Regions from separate parts of the Robertmurraya sp. FSL W8-0741 genome, predicted to be linked through region 3. Evidence: predicted binding sites of a transcription regulator. Region 3 holds the regulator's gene; each other region holds the start of a gene.
What was found. Region 3 encodes Rex, which represses fermentation and respiration genes when NADH is low (regulators of the CRP and FNR family bind a similar motif). Its sites were predicted from a motif close to TTGTGAAATATTTCACAA; they were not measured.
Positions count from the first base shown of each region.

Region 1: a site for Rex is predicted at 1,875-1,892, ahead of NST02_RS21550 (DoxX family membrane protein). Genes of this name have one in related genera too.
Region 2: a site for Rex is predicted at 2,291-2,308, ahead of NST02_RS11050 (DUF2249 domain-containing protein). Genes of this name have one in related genera too.
Region 4: a site for Rex is predicted at 2,396-2,413, ahead of NST02_RS18940 (cytochrome-c peroxidase). Genes of this name have one in related genera too.

Region 1 is NZ_JBBOQG010000001.1:4,416,585-4,420,557, forward strand. Features, by position in the region: gene NST02_RS21540 (DMT family transporter) at 1-320, opposite strand, end outside; gene NST02_RS21545 (RNA polymerase sigma factor) at 562-1,092, opposite strand; gene NST02_RS21550 (DoxX family membrane protein) at 1,273-1,788, opposite strand; gene NST02_RS21555 (polysaccharide biosynthesis protein) at 2,160-3,488, opposite strand; gene NST02_RS21560 (response regulator transcription factor) at 3,816-3,973, opposite strand, start outside.
Region 2 is NZ_JBBOQG010000001.1:2,279,065-2,283,037, forward strand. Features, by position in the region: gene NST02_RS11035 (metal-sulfur cluster assembly factor) at 202-519, opposite strand; gene NST02_RS11040 (hypothetical protein) at 532-1,776, opposite strand; gene NST02_RS11045 (DUF2249 domain-containing protein) at 1,790-1,996, opposite strand; gene NST02_RS11050 (DUF2249 domain-containing protein) at 1,993-2,235, opposite strand; gene NST02_RS11055 (DUF2249 domain-containing protein) at 2,421-2,654, shown strand; gene NST02_RS11060 (carboxypeptidase M32) at 2,822-3,973, shown strand, end outside.
Region 3 is NZ_JBBOQG010000001.1:4,818,218-4,822,190, forward strand. Features, by position in the region: gene groES (co-chaperone GroES) at 1-20, opposite strand, end outside; gene NST02_RS23630 (CPBP family intramembrane glutamic endopeptidase) at 360-1,097, shown strand; gene NST02_RS23635 (YdiK family protein) at 1,094-1,303, shown strand; gene NST02_RS23640 (redox-sensing transcriptional repressor Rex) at 1,362-2,015, opposite strand; gene moaC (cyclic pyranopterin monophosphate synthase MoaC) at 2,062-2,556, opposite strand; gene NST02_RS23650 (ABC-F family ATP-binding cassette domain-containing protein) at 2,755-3,973, shown strand, end outside.
Region 4 is NZ_JBBOQG010000001.1:3,873,175-3,877,147, reverse strand. Features, by position in the region: gene NST02_RS18955 (NCS2 family permease) at 1-240, opposite strand, end outside; gene NST02_RS18950 (inorganic phosphate transporter) at 545-1,543, opposite strand; gene NST02_RS18945 (DUF47 domain-containing protein) at 1,556-2,173, opposite strand; gene NST02_RS18940 (cytochrome-c peroxidase) at 2,537-3,604, shown strand; gene NST02_RS18935 (RluA family pseudouridine synthase) at 3,795-3,973, opposite strand, start outside.

The DNA of each region.
Region 1 (3,973 bases), 400 kb from region 3:
GCAATAATGGTAAATTGCCATGTGCCTGCCACAAGCCATCCTGGTGAATATACTGTCGCAAAACATAGCGGTGCATAAAACAGACCAAAGCCAATAAAACTCCATAGTAGCCAAGCACCTGGTTTTTCCTTCATAATTTCAATAAGTGTCCGTAAATTCTTCCTCTTCACAACAATTAGCAATAAAAACGGAATCATAAAAATAAATCTCAGTGAAGCACTCCAAATCCAACTTCCTCCCGACGTTTCCATCGATCTATTCAAGACAAACGTAGTGGCAAAAAAGAGCGCTGCACATAAACCAAGCAAAATTGGCCGCAAATTTCCACACCCCCTGTTTCGAGTCAAAGTATTTTCATTATAACAATTTATTTTTTAATATTCTAACTATATTTACGATTCTCATTTTTGCCATTCGTCAAATTTCTTTCATTTCCGTGGAAATATTTCTAACTCTTTTTTGTGAAACGACAAAAAACTGCCTCTATACAGGCAGTCAACATTCTCATCAGGAACCCCTATCCTATCATGATTCATCACATTCAGACAGTCAATCTTCAAGCTAGTTTGCTGCTATTTCCATCAATAATGTCTTTTCTTTTAATTGATTTCTTGCTCTTCTCATCCTCGTTTTCACCGTAGAGATTGGCAGTTCTTTCGCTGAACTTATTTCTAGTAACGATTTGTCCTTAAAATAGTATAAAAGAATTGGTTCTCGGTAAATCGTAGGCAACTCGTTTATCGTATCAATCATTTCTTTTGTTGAAGTTCTAGTTATAACATAGTCTTCAGGTTCTGGAATCGAGCACTCCATGTCATAATGATATACTTTTTCTTCCCAAAATTTTTGGGCTGCCTTTTGTTTTCTCCAAAAATCTCGACATTTATTGATCGCAATCTTATACATCCAGCTCTTAAAATTAGCTCGTTCCTCAAATTGTTCTAGATTTAAATACGCCGAAATTAATACTTCTTGATACAAATCCTCCGCTAATTCTTTATTTCGTACTTGTTTATATATAAACATAGTTAATGATGGACCATTTTCTCTAATCCAGTCTTCGAATTTCTCTTGCCATTTATTTTCTTCCACTAAGTATTCCTCCTCAAACCGTCCACTTGAACTATCAATAATAATAGACGCAATAGATAGGAATACCCCTACATTTTTAAAGAAATTTTCTTTTTAAAAAGCTTGGTTAAACAATAAAGAAAAATACAAAAAACGAGTAGAAAGAACATGCTCTCTACCCGTTTTTTAATACATTTTTAATTATGCTGATATTGATTGGCTTGCTTCATTTTTGCCTTTATTCACTAATTTGCGAAGGTATGGCAACACGTAGCGGTCTAATCCATATTTACCAGCATTATAGCCTGCTGCAGCAATGAAAACACCCATCATGATGTCAGTTGGATTATGAGATACTGTACCAGAAAGCATGAAAGAGAAATTCATTACTAACCCGAAAAATGCTGCTGCTGTTGTTAAACATCCTAGAATAAGTCCTAAACCTACCAATAATTCGCCCCAAGCAACAAGAGTACTAAACAAGCCCGCATTCGGAATCGCAAAGCTTTCTAAAAATGTTACCCAGCCACTATAGACTGTTGAACCATCCGGACCTGTTACAGGATTTGCTACTGCCCCTTGTAAGAAACCACTTGCATCAAATCCACCTGTGATTTTTCCCCATCCCGCTGTCATCCATGCCCATCCAAGGTAAATACGAACAACGGTTAAAATGCCGGCAACAATGTTGTTCTCTCTTAATAATTTACCAATCATGATAAATCTCTCCTTTGGTATATGTTAAATTATTATTTCTAACTACAAGTAAAGATTATCATTTTCATTTAGGAATAACATTATATTTGTGATAAATTTCACATTTTTGCAATAAAGTTTTGACAAACTGTTGAACTGCTGATTTCACCCTTTATAACAATAACGTTGCACAATAATAAAAACCCTTGATACACAAGGATTTCTATCTAAACATCTTCTTCATTTATTTATGTCAGATGTTTGACATAAGGTGATTATCTTCACCTAAAATGAAAATTTTTTGACTATTGTTATATTAGAAAAAGAGAATGATGCTTTTGCTGTGACTATTGACTCATTTCATCCAAATTTAAATCTTCTGTATGAACAACTTACACTTGCTTTACTTCCCTTCTTAATGAATAATAGGACACCCCGATTTTTTTGCATATCGTCATATAGTGCATAAGAGTAATCAGGACTGTTCCAGTATTCATGCCGATAATGACACCGTCCATCTGAAATTGGCTCATAGAGCCTAGAAGATAAATCAAGCCAAAAGCAATGATGGACGACCATATATTGTGAAGGAAAGCATCCTTCATTAACCCGAGACCAATTAAATACGCCTGCAACGGAATTATGAAAAAATGCAATAGAAAATAGGGCAGTAACACCTGCAAATATCCTGCGGCCGTTGCGGAGTGGAGAAACAAATTTGTTAGTGGTTCAGCAAAGAAATAAAAAACAAATACAACTGGGACTCCATATAAAAGTGTAAAGCTCATGACTTGTCTAAGAAGCTGCTGCAGTCTATTCATATCCCTTTGTGCGTAAGCCTTTGAAACAGTTGGGATTAAAACAATTAATAAGCTATGGGCAATAAAACCGGGAAAAAAGCCAATCGTCATAGCAACGCCTGCCAACAGGCCAAATTGCTCTGTTGCCACGGTCGCACTAACTCCAGCATTTAAAAGAGCGGCTTTAATTAGAAACGGTTGTACAGCATGAGTCAAAGAATGAAATACTCGTATGCTTGTGGTCGGAATGGACACTGAGATAAGGTTTTTCCTGACTTCTTTCCCGCTAATAAAGCTCGCTGGCCTCCCTTTCAGTTGCTGATATTGAATGTAAAACATATGGATCAAATAAAGAAAAATAACAATCTCGCTTCCAACAAACGTAAAAAAGGCAATTAAAATTGATGTCTGTGAATCAAAATGAAAGAGCTGAAACAAGAACACAAGCAATCCTAATTGAACAATTTTCCTCAATAGGTTTGCCAATGCAATTTTGCCCATTTGATGCTTACCCATAAAAAATCCCCTTGCAATCGCGGAAAAGGATATGAGCGGGATTAATAAGAGAACGAGCCATTTGAACAGCGGATGATAGTCATGAAACATCGTCAAATAAGGCATAAGCAAAATGAACACGATCATAAAAAAAACGGTAGTTATTATCGTGAGATGAACAGCCGACTTCAACATGCTGCGATGAAACTTCGCATCTTTTTCAGCAATAAATTTTGAGATCGAAATCGGGAGTTCAAAGCTTGCCAACAAAACGATTAAAAAAACGGTAGGGAGTATGGACATATATAGCCCCAATCCTCTCTCACCCAACTCCTTTGCAAGAACCATATTCATCACAAATTCTACACACTCACCTATGAAGGAAGCGACAATTAGCAGTAATGATCCCTTAATAAACGTACTCATGATGAATGCATCTCCTAACCATTAATAAAATACTTGTTATGATGAAATGGGTCCATTTCATTTATAGTTTTAAATATATGAGACAAGTTTAGAGATTATTTCTATCACTAATCGTCAATTCCAACTTTGATGAAAATTATCAAGTTTTCATCTTAAGGGATAAGTAGAAAAGCGAACAGATTCCACATCGCCGGAATATCCTGTCTGCCTATAACGAACAGATCTGAAACACAAAAAAGAGCTAATTGACTGCTCATCAATTAGCTTCTTGCTATTAAGAAGATTTCTATTTATCGTATTATAGAAAATTTCCATTAGTGGTATATTTTACTTTACCAAAGAATGCTTGAAAGCATAAATAACAGCTTGGGTTCTGTCCTGAACTTGAAGCTTGCTTAAAATATTACTTACATGTGTCTTCACTGTTTTCAAAGCGATGAATAACTCATCCGCTATTTCCTGATTTGATTTTCCCTCTGCCATCA
Region 2 (3,973 bases), 2.5 Mb from region 3:
ATCGTCCATATGAAGGGGGTTTTTGTAGTTAAGAACAGCTTTCTGCTTCAAAGCTCCAATTGTGTAAATTTAAGTTGCCAAAGTGCTAAAGGGGGTGCTCTAGCTTTAAGTTTGTATAGCTTCTCAAATGATTTTGAACATTTGAGGAACAGCAGTAATTTAGAGGAACTACTTTTAAGAGATACTTATTATGATTCATTTTTATCTTCCAATCGCTTTTAAGCCTGCCTCTGTCATTTTTTCGGGCGACCAAGCTGGTTCCCATACAAGCTGGATATCAGCATGGTCAATTTCTTCAAGCTCTAATACACAATGTTTAACACCGCCAATAATGCTGTCATGTAAAGGACAACCGGGAGTGGTTAACGTCATGACGATTTCCACGGCATTTTCCTCAATGAGAGAGACATCGTAAATAAGCCCAAGATCGACAACATTAATATTTAATTCCGGATCCATTACCTTTTTTAAATGCTCGCGGATTTTATCCACTAAGGCAATTTGTTCTTTTAGATTCATTTTCGTAACCTCCTATTTTTTGATAACGGCGAGTATCGCAATTCCGAAGACAATGGATGCTGCTGTAACGAGTAGCTGTCCAATGTAGAAGAGCATCTGCCCATTTAGGGCAATGCTCATAGAAACAAGCAAAATGCCGAAAATAAAGGACAGAAAGATCGGAAGTGCTAATCTTTCATTAATCATATCTTTCAAAGCTGGAACATCCTTTTTCCCAATAACATGCGAATACTTATGCGTCCACCATAGGAATGGAACGATTTTATAAAGGTAGCCAATAATACTAAAGGCAATCCAAAGCATGATATAAGCAACGATTAGGGGAGCAGCAAAGCTTGGAAATTGATTGCTTATACTTGCAATAAAAGCAAGTAAATGGATCATTTCTCCAAAAATAATCGCCAATAAAGCAAAGCGAAAAGGCAGATCAAGTTTTTTCTTTACTCTTTTTTTCAAAATCAGGTAAATATGCCATATAAAACAACTGAAGCCGATTAAGAGCAAGAAAAATCCACATTTAAACAACCAAGAAAAATTGAAAATAAATGACAACAATATGGATAGCAACCCGGTCACATAAATGCTATAAACATATTTTGCTAGCTTCATTTCATAGCCATGAGAAAGGGAAAACATCGGTGCCATTTTATAGGAGAATCCAAAAATCAGCAGTGTAAACCAGCCGGAGATTCCTAATAATAAATGGCTATGAAAAAGGATTGAATAATAATTGCTTGCAAATCCTGTTTTCATGCTAATCACTAATGAAATTCCCAATATGATCGTCAGAAACAAACAGACTAATGCACTTCCGACAAAAAGAGTAAGGATATTTGGTTTTGCTTGTTTTCGCAAGGTCATCCCCATTTGAATAAGGAACATAACGATCCCCATAAGCATGATGATTCCGGGAATGAGGGCTTTACTTGGGATGATGTAAAGGGCGATAGCAAAGGAGACAACCCCAATCGTTGTGACAGCAAATTGAATAAAACCGAATTTTTCATTCCATATCGGAGTCAAAAATGCTACCGGCACTAATTGATACATGGCACCCATTGCGATCATTAACGCCCATCCTAATATAAACAAATGCGCAGCAGACCAAATTGCAGGAATGCGAAAGTGTCCATTTATAAAAGCATCCCCGTTCAAAAGAATGAGAAATTGAGAAATAAGAAGCGCAAGTATGCTGAAAAAAATAAAAGAAAAAGGCAATTTGATGTTCGTTTCACTACCTGTATTCTTTACTATCATGGAACCAACTTCCTTACTTTGTAATTTTTATTGTGAAGCTTCCATCCTCGTTTGGTTCAGTTATATGTTTAAAACCTAATTCATCTAATTGTTCATAAAGAAACATTGGTCTACGATCATTGATGATTTCCAATGTATCTCCTTCAGCTAAAGTCTCTAGAGCGCGAAGTGTCCTCATCATTGGATTAGGCGGTTCCAATCCGCGATTATCTAATTTCATTTTGTTTCCCCCTTTTTTGTAAACGTTACTTTCCAGTGTTTTTTCTCGATCTGTTCAGCCTGATGGACAAAACCTTTTGCTTTCAAAACAGCGAAGAGAGGGGTCGGCTTAAAAGGGGCATGGAGAATAAAGACATCACCACTTTCTAAGCCTTTAACAGCCTCCATAATTTTTTGGAATGGCTCTAACTTGTTTTTCAGGTCCTCACGAACATCTAATTCTACGATACGTTTTTCCATATACATCTCTCCCTTATGTCTTTTCTTTAATGATAATCATTTTCATTAAGTGATATCGTGATGCAAATCACAAGACATGAAGAATTTTATTTTCAAGTGTGATGGTGTTCACTTCTCCAAAATATTGCACGCTCTATACTACATATGTAAGGAACGAAGTTAACAATTTAAGGGGAGTGAGTAATATGAAAAATTTTACAGCTGAAGTGATTGCGCCCGATTATCCACCGAAAGAAAAACATCCAAAAATTATTAGCACATTTGATTCCCTCCAACCAGGGGAGTTTATGTTGCTGGTAAATGACCATGATCCGAAGCCGTTAAGATATCAATTTATGATAGAGAGAACAGATACATTTACATGGGAGTACTTAGAAGAAGGTCCCGAACTTTGGAGAGTAGCGATCGGAAAAAAATAGGAATCAAGATGAGAGGGTTTGTTTTTTGAAACGATCCTCTTTTTCTATTTTTTGGAGTTATTTTCTGAAAAATATGATAAAATATAGGGGTATTTGATTCACTAAGGGGTTTAATACGTAAAATATCCTTGGAAATGGAATGACAGTTTTGGGGAGGACAAAGAATAATGAGTGAAAAAATTAAGCAAATAGAGCAAGAGTTTACTGCTTATGTGCAGAAAATGAGCGCATATAACGAAGCACTTTCTTTAGTTTATTGGGATTTGCGTACTGGAGCTCCAAAGAAAAGTGTAGAACAGCGTTCGCAAGTGATTGGAACCTTGTCTCAAGAAGTGTTTAAAATGTCTACTTCTGAAGAAATGGCTTCTTACATTGCCAATTTAACGACAGGCGCGGCGAAAGAGGTCATTTCAGAAATTACGAGGAAAACAGCCGAGCATTGTAAAAAAGAATATGATCGCAATAAGAAAATCCCGGCAGAAGAATATAAGGAGTACGTTATTCTTCAGTCGAAGGCTGAAAGTGTATGGGAAGAAGCGAAGGATGCATCTGATTTTGAGCTTTTTAGACCGTATTTGGAAAAGTTAGTAGAAACGAATAAACGCTTTATTACATACTGGGGCTATGAAGAAAATAAATACGATACGCTGTTAGATATGTATGAGCCTGGAATCACAGTCGAGATTTTAGATAGGGTTTTCGGAGATCTTCGTGAAAAAATCATTCCACTTGTTAAAGCCATTTCAGAATCAGACAACAAGCCAGAAACAAGTTTTTTGTTTGAACATTTTCCAAAAGAAAAACAAAGAGATTTTAGTTTAAACATTTTAGAACAAATGGGTTATGATTTCCAAGCTGGTCGATTGGATGAAACGGTACATCCTTTTGCAATTGGATTGAATCCAGGAGATGTTCGGGTAACGACTAAATATGATGAAAAAGACTTCCGTGTCGCTGTGTTTGGGACGATTCATGAGGGGGGACATGCGCTCTATGAACAAAATATATCCAAGGATTTAGTAGGAACGCCATTGTGTACAGGGACTTCAATGGGAATTCATGAATCTCAGTCTTTATTCTATGAAAATTTTGTTGGACGTAATTACGCATTCTGGAAGCAAAATTATGAGCTGTTAAAATCGTATTCTAATGGTCAATTTGCTCAAGTATCCGTTGATGATTATTATCGTGGGATTAACGAATCAAAACCATCCCTTATTCGGATTGAAGCGGATGAATTAACATACCCGCTCCATATCATTATTCGGTATGAAATTGAAAAAGGGCTATTTAATGATGAAATTGAAGTAAAAGATTTA
Region 3 (3,973 bases):
TCACCTAATGGCTTTAACAAGTGAAACAACCTCCTCAATTAATATTATGTAATATTTATTAGCACTCGCACACTTTGAGTGCTAACACAATTAATATATTAATGAATTCTCTTTTTTTTTGCAAGTATCATGCACGATTTTTTTAAAAAATTAACACAAATTTTTACATGAATTTTCAGATCGTACTACGCTTCATTTCCTGCCGGTTCTTTCTTGTGTATAACCTTTCAAAGTATGTACTACTTTTGAAAAAATATCCATCGACAAATATTTTAAGGCAACTATTTGTACGTTTAGCAATTTTATTAGTAGAATGGTTTTAGTGCATCATTAGTTAGGTTTAAAAGGGGAATCATAATTTGAAAAAAGAATATTGGTACATTTTAATCATTTACATTACGATGCAACTTTCAACTTTTGTTGGGGTGCCGGCTTTAACATTTGGCGGCGTGCTAATTGGATATAGTATTGAGGAGATGGCTGTTTACGCTGTCGTTATTTGGATTGTCTTCAGCTTTTCCGTAGCCTTGCTCGCGACTTTATTCCTTTTGCGTAAAGAAATGAAGCAACCAAGCTTGGATCGAGAGACTGCTTCTGTTTCAGCCTCAATCTTTTGGGCGATCGCTGGTGTATTTCTCGCGTTATTTGCTCAAGGGTTAGCTGCCAATATTGAAAGTTGGTTAGGAATAGATATGGGCTCTGAAAATACACAGCAAATCCTCTCTTTGATTGAATCCTTTCCAGTTGTTGTCATTGTCAGTTCTGTTATTGGACCCATTCTGGAAGAAATCGTTTTTCGTAAAATTATTTTCGGCTCACTTTATAAGCGGCTGAACTTTTTTCTCTCAGCCATAATAAGCTCCATTATTTTTGCCTTAGCCCATGCAGAAATCGAACATTTATTGCTTTACTCAGCAATGGGCTTCACCTTTGCTTTTCTTTATATTAAAACAAAACGAATTATTGTTCCAATCATTGCTCATGTTGCCATGAACACCTTTGTTGTTCTCGTGCAATCTGTTTTTAAAGAAGATATTGAACGAATGCTACGAGAAGCAGAATCTATTCAGAGCTTCATTGGAGGTCTTTTTCTATGATACGAACACCTTTGTTCTCAGGTATCCTTTATATTGTTCTTGGACTTTTATTTACCTATTTTGCCGTCCAGGATGTTCAGCGTAATGGCGAATGGGGAATTTTCACCTATTTATTCGTCATTTTAGCTACCTTTGATTTCGGAAGTGGGATTCGAATGGTTCTCTTTCACTTCAAAGTAAAAGCCATTCAAAAAGATAAAAAATAAACAGCATAAAAAAAGGCATGAACTTAGTTATACCGAGTCCATGCCTTTTGTCATAAAATTATTCCTCTTCCTCATCTACTCCATAATGCTTAAGGAAATACACCAATGATTGAAGCTCCACAGCCAGATCAATATGGTGAACTCTTGTTGTCGCCGGTACGGTTAGTCTTGCCGGTGTAAAATTAAGGATTCCTTTAACATTAGCTGCTACGAGTCGGTCTGTAATCGTCTGGGCAAATGGAGCTGGTACCGTTAAAATTGCTACTGTAATGCCCATTTCTGTAATTATTTTTTCAAGCTCGTCCATATGATGAATAGGAACATCCCCGATCGATGTACCGATCTTCGCCTCTTCAACATCAAAGCCAACAGCAATTTTTGTATTATTATTTTTCAAGAAATTATAATGAAGCAGCGCAGTACCTAGATTTCCGACACCAATCAACGCAACTTTTGTTAACTCATCTTGATCAAGGGTCTTACGAAAAAAGGTTAGCAAATAATTAACATTATAACCATAGCCTTTTTTTCCTAAGGCACCGAAATAGGAGAAATCTCTCCGGATTGTTGCTGAATCTACCTTCACCGCTTCACTTAGCTCAGCAGAGGAAACCCTCTGTTTTCCTGAAGAATGTAAATTCTTTAAAAAGCGATAATATAACGGTAGTCTCTTTGCCGTTGCTTGAGGTATTTTCACTGTATCGTTACTCATTTTATTTCCCCCACCCCTATATAGTCCTTTTTTAACGAGTTAAACCTTATCTTACTTCTTCTTCCCTTTTAAAATCGCCGTTTTTCCCACCAGTTTTTTCCACTAAATACGTTTGACCAATAACCATGCCCTTGTCAACAGCCTTACACATATCATACACTGTCAGAGCGCAAATCGAAGCCGCTGTTAACGCTTCCATTTCTACTCCCGTATTTCCTTTTGTCTTAACAGATGCAGTAATTTTTAACTCATAATTCTCATCTTTTATTACCCACTTGAATGAAATATTCACTCCTGTCAAGGGAAGCGGATGACACATTGGTATAATATCCGCTGTTTTCTTACAAGCCATAATTCCTGCTACTTGAGCAACTGCAAGTACATCCCCTTTTTTATTTTGCTGCTGGGTAATTTGCTCGTAAATTTGTTTATTTACTGTAATACTAGAGTTAGCAATTGCCGTTCTTACGGTTTCCTTCTTATTGCTAACATCGACCATTTTTGCTCTGCCTTCTTCATTAAAATGGGTAAACTCTGCCATTATCAAACACCTCACTTCAAATGATACACTATTTTGTGATCTTTGTGAAAACATTGTTATTATCTTCACAATAAATTTTTCCTTTCACGAGGAAAAAAAGTGTCTCGTAATAAAGAAGAGTGTCAGGAAAAATCTTCTTTAATTGCTGTTCTTAATGTTCTACGTTACACTATTCCTAGACATACTGAGGTGAAACGAATGATACTATTACAAGTCAATCAACTATCAAAATCATATGGGGCTGACCCCATTTTAACGAATATAAAACTTGAGGTACAAACAAAGGATCGGATTGCACTCGTTGGACGAAATGGTGCTGGAAAATCAACACTCCTGAAAATTATCGCTGGACAGCTGTCTTATGAAAGTGGCGAAATTATTAAACCAAAAGGTGTCGAGATTGGATATTTAGCACAAACCACCGGACTGGAATCGGATTATTCCATTTGGGATGAAATGTTGACGGTGTTCCAGCATTTGAAATCACAGGAACGTACGCTGAGGCAATTGGAAGAAAAAATGGCTGATCCGGCTATCTTCAATCATTCAACTGAGTACGAAAAAATTATAAAAGAGTATGATCAGCTGCAAGTATCCTACAAAGAAAACGGTGGCTATCAGTACGAAGCAGATATTCGCTCTGTCTTGCATGGATTAAATTTCCATTCATTTGATTACTCAACAAAAATTTCGAGTTTGAGCGGCGGACAAAAAACAAGACTCGCCTTAGGAAAGCTATTGCTAACGAAACCTGATATTTTAATTCTTGATGAACCGACAAACCATCTTGATATCGACACTCTTTCATGGCTGGAAAACTACTTACAGAGCTATTCTGGTGCTATTCTTATCGTTTCCCATGATCGCTACTTCCTAGATAAAGTCGTGAACCAAGTGTATGAAATTTCGCGTTTAAACATCACAAGATATACAGGGAATTATAGTGCGTATCTAGAACAAAAGGCATTGAACTACGAGCGCGAGATGAAGCAATATGAGAAACAGCAGGAAGAAATCGCTAAACTTCAAGACTTTATCCAACGCAACTTGGCACGCGCTTCCACAACTAAAAGGGCGCAGAGTCGCAGAAAACAATTAGAACGAATGCAAGTGATGGACAGGCCTCTTGGTGATGAAAAGTCAGCCTCATTCGGCTTTGACATCGAAAGACAAAGTGGAAATGACGTATTAAAAGTAGACTCTTTAGCAATCGGTTACGACAGTGAAAAAATTAGTGAAGGGCTCTCCTTTCGCCTCACAAGGGGAGACAGTATTGCCCTTGTTGGCCCAAATGGAATTGGCAAATCCACTCTATTAAAAACAATTATCGGTCGATTACCCCAACTGGCTGGTGATATTCACTTTGGTTCAAACGTAACTATCGGCTATTATGATCAGGAGCAGGCTGAATTAACAT
Region 4 (3,973 bases), 950 kb from region 3:
ATACGCATTCAAGCCCATACCAGGAGCAATAGCGATTGGATAGTTGGCAAATAATCCAATCCACAAGGTGCCTACGACTGCAGAAATAATCGTTGCTGTAAACACTTGATCGAATGGCACTCCTGCATCTGCTAAGATAATTGGGTTAACAACTACGATATATACCATTGTCAAAAATGTTGTCACGCCTGCTAAAAGTTCTGTTTTCACATTTGTTTGATGTTCTTTTAATTTAAACATATTGACCTCCAAATGACGAACATTATAAAAACACATTCTCTATAATATTCGTTTTAAGAATAGAATTCAAGGTTGATTTTAATATTATTTCATAAATGTTCGAAATAAATTACGTTTAATTGTGCGTTTAGTAGCGTTTATTGCCAAAAAATTCATATTTTTTGTTATGCTCCTTCCAAGTGATGGAGGGCACAGTAGAGTACTTTTGCAAAAAGTCCATTCCCTAGGTAAACGGAAGAAGCAAAGAAATAAAATTGAAGCATAAAAACAGAAAATGACCGAGTTAAAACTCGGCCAAAAAAATTTAAAAAATTAAACTGATGAACAAATAACAGAGTGCTGCAAGGGCAGCCGATATTGGTAGGGTGATGACCCACGTAATAAGCATCCTTTGCGCTGTGCCCCATTTGACTCCTTTAACCCGATGCGATGCACCTACACCAAGGATAGAGGAAGAAATAACATGGGTTGTACTAACTGGCAAATGAATATATGTCGCTCCAAAGATAATCAAGGCTCCTGTGAGATCGGCAGCAACGCCATTCACGGGGCGAATTTTCATAATTTTACCACCAACCGTTTTAATGATCTTCCAACCACCTACTGAAGTGCCCAGCCCCATTGCGAGGGCACAAGAGAACTGGACCCAGAAGGGGATTTCGTCAGTTGCCACATAGTTATTGGCGATAAGTGCCATTGTGATTATCCCCATTGCCTTTTGCGCATCGTTTGTTCCATGCGTAAATGCTTGAATGGAAGCTGTAGCAATTTGAAACAAACGGAAATTTCGATTTGTTTTTGTAAGATTATAGTTTTTAAATACGATTTTGAAGATACTGTATATGATAAATCCTAAGGCAAAAGCAATAATTGGCGACAAAATTAGCGCTTGAATAATTTTTAGAAATCCGCTGTAATTTAAGGAATGGAACCCTGCTGCTGCAATAGCTGCCCCGGCTATAGAACCAATTATCGCATGGGACGAGCTTGAGGGAATTCCGTAATACCAAGTAATCAGATTCCATGCAATAGCTGCGATGAGAGCGGATAAAATGACAACTGAACCGTTTTCTAATGTAAAAGGGTTTACGATATCTTTCGTAATTGTTTTGGCAACACCTGTAAATGACATCGCTCCAATAAAATTCATCACAGCTGCTAAAATAATTGCATGCCTTGGTTTCAATGCTTTCGTCGATACAGAAGTAGCGATCGCATTTGCTGTATCATGAAATCCATTGATGAAATCAAATGCCAGTGCCCCAATAACAATTAATACAGTAAGAATAAAAATGACATCCATCTTGTGGGCTCCTTATGCATTTTTCATAATGATTGTTTCCAAGGTGTTCGCAACCCCTTGGCAATGATCAGCAATTTCCTCTAACGTTTCATAAATTTCTTTATATTGAATAATGCGAATGGGGTCCTTTTCAACAGAAAAAAGGTGCTTTATGGATTGGCGCAGAATACCATCACATTTGGATTCGTAGTCTTTTATTTTTATTGCATGCTCCCGAATTAGAGGGAGCTTTTTGTTTGTTAACAGATCAATGGATTCATCAATTTCGTCTGAACAAGCACGAATGGCATTAACAAATTTAACCATATATTCATCAGCTTGAGTGATAGAGTACATTTCAAATAAAGCGGAACATGCCTCAATTCCATCTAGAACATCATCCATACTCATTGCCAATTGGAGAATATCCTCCCGTTCAATTGGTGTAATAAATACTTTGTTTAGTTCTTGTATGGTTTCATGTACAAATGAATCTCCTTTTGTTTCCAAAGCCTTAATTTCTTCAAAAAAGACTTTTAGATCACTGACATTGTTTAATTTGTAATCTGCAAAAAAATAAGCACCTTCTTTTAAGTTGGTTGAAATATTTTTTAACAAGATTGCAAACTGATCCTGTTTTTTAAATACCATGTAGCTATTACCTCCAAAAATATGAAATGAGCTTATATTGAAAAAATAAAGAACCCACCACGAAATTGTTGTAATTAAACATATAGTGCCAAACGAATTAATTTTATATGAAAAATCTCGAATTGGGAATAGATAAACTCGAAAAACGATTCATTTTGTCGAAAGAATTCAGTTGCCATTGTTTTTATAGTTAAACAACAGTAATAACGTGTTTATATTAATTTGTGATATATTTCACATTTTATTCAAAAATAAGTCGAAAATGATAATTAATCTAATTATATAATAAATGTAATTGGATGGAATTAATGGAAGTCGCGACAATATAGTTTCAGCCAATAAAATTTTTTGGGGGTATTTACAATGAAAAGAATGAAGCTACTCTTAACTCTTCTTCTCGCTTTGTTGTTGTTGGCTGCTTGTAATAGCAGTAACGAAGGTGATGGACCAGCAGACAATGATGCAACTGGGGGAGAAGAACCGGCAACAACAGAAGTAGATGAAGAATTAGAAGCAGCTAAAGCAAAATTCGAACCACTTGGTGAAATCCCTGTCCCAGAAGACAATGAAATGACAGAAGAGAAAATTGCATTAGGACAAATGTTATACTTTGATGAAAGACTTTCTGGGAATAATAAATTAAGCTGTGCATCATGTCACGCTCCTGGCGCAGGTTATGGCGATGGCCTTGCAACTTTCATAGGATTTGAAGGTTTCGAAGGACATCGAAATAGCCCTACCATTATCAATTCAGGTTATTATAAAGAGAACTTCTGGGATGGACGGGCAGGCGGCTTGGAAGAGCAAGCGTTAGGTCCAATTCAAGCAGAAGGTGAAATGAACCAAAATCTTGATGAATTAATTGAAGAATTAAATGCAGTTCCTGGCTATGTTGATGAATTTAATAAAGTCTTCAATGACAAAATAACAGCGGATAACATCGCCAAGGCGATCGCTACATTCGAAAGAACAATTGTTGTCAAAGACACAGCCTTTGACAAATATTTAGCTGGTGATGACGATGCTATTTCTGATGAAGCAAAAGAAGGAATGAAATTATTTGTAGGAAAAGCAAGCTGTATTTCATGCCATGCTGGCCCGCTTTTATCAGACCACAACTATCATAACCTCGGGATGGAAGGGGACGATGGAAGGTTTGCTGTAACTGGAAATGAGACGGATAAAGGCAAGTTCAGAACTTCTGGTTTACGTGGAATAGCGGATACAGCACCATATATGCATGATGGAAGCCTTGCGACACTAGAGGATGTAGTTAATTACTACAATACGGGCGGCGGTGCTCACCCTAATAAGAGTGAACTGATGAAACCATTAAACTTAACTCAAGAAGAAGTCAGCTATTTGGTTGCTTTCTTGGAGAGCATGAGTGGCGATATTCCGATGGTAGAAAAACCAGAACTACCTCAATAAATAAATTAAAAATAACCTTAGAGACCCTTATCTCTAAGGTTATTTTATTTTCTAAAAAGGGGCATTAACTGTTGGTTTAGGACGAATTTTTCAGGGGAAGAGATAATTAACACCACAAAACTACGGCAAGCAGCCGTTTTATATAAATGGGGCGTCCAGTGACGGACGCCCTTTTGATGAGCATAGTCAATTAATCCCAATCTATTGGTGAAGTGACTTGGATTTGTTCGAAGGTTAGTGGGTGTACAAATTTAAGTTCAACGGCGTGCAAATGAAGCCTCGTTTCTTTAGGGCTGTTTCCGTATAGTTTATCGCCGACAATGGGATGGCCGATATGACTGAGATGAACTCGAATTTGATGAGTACGGC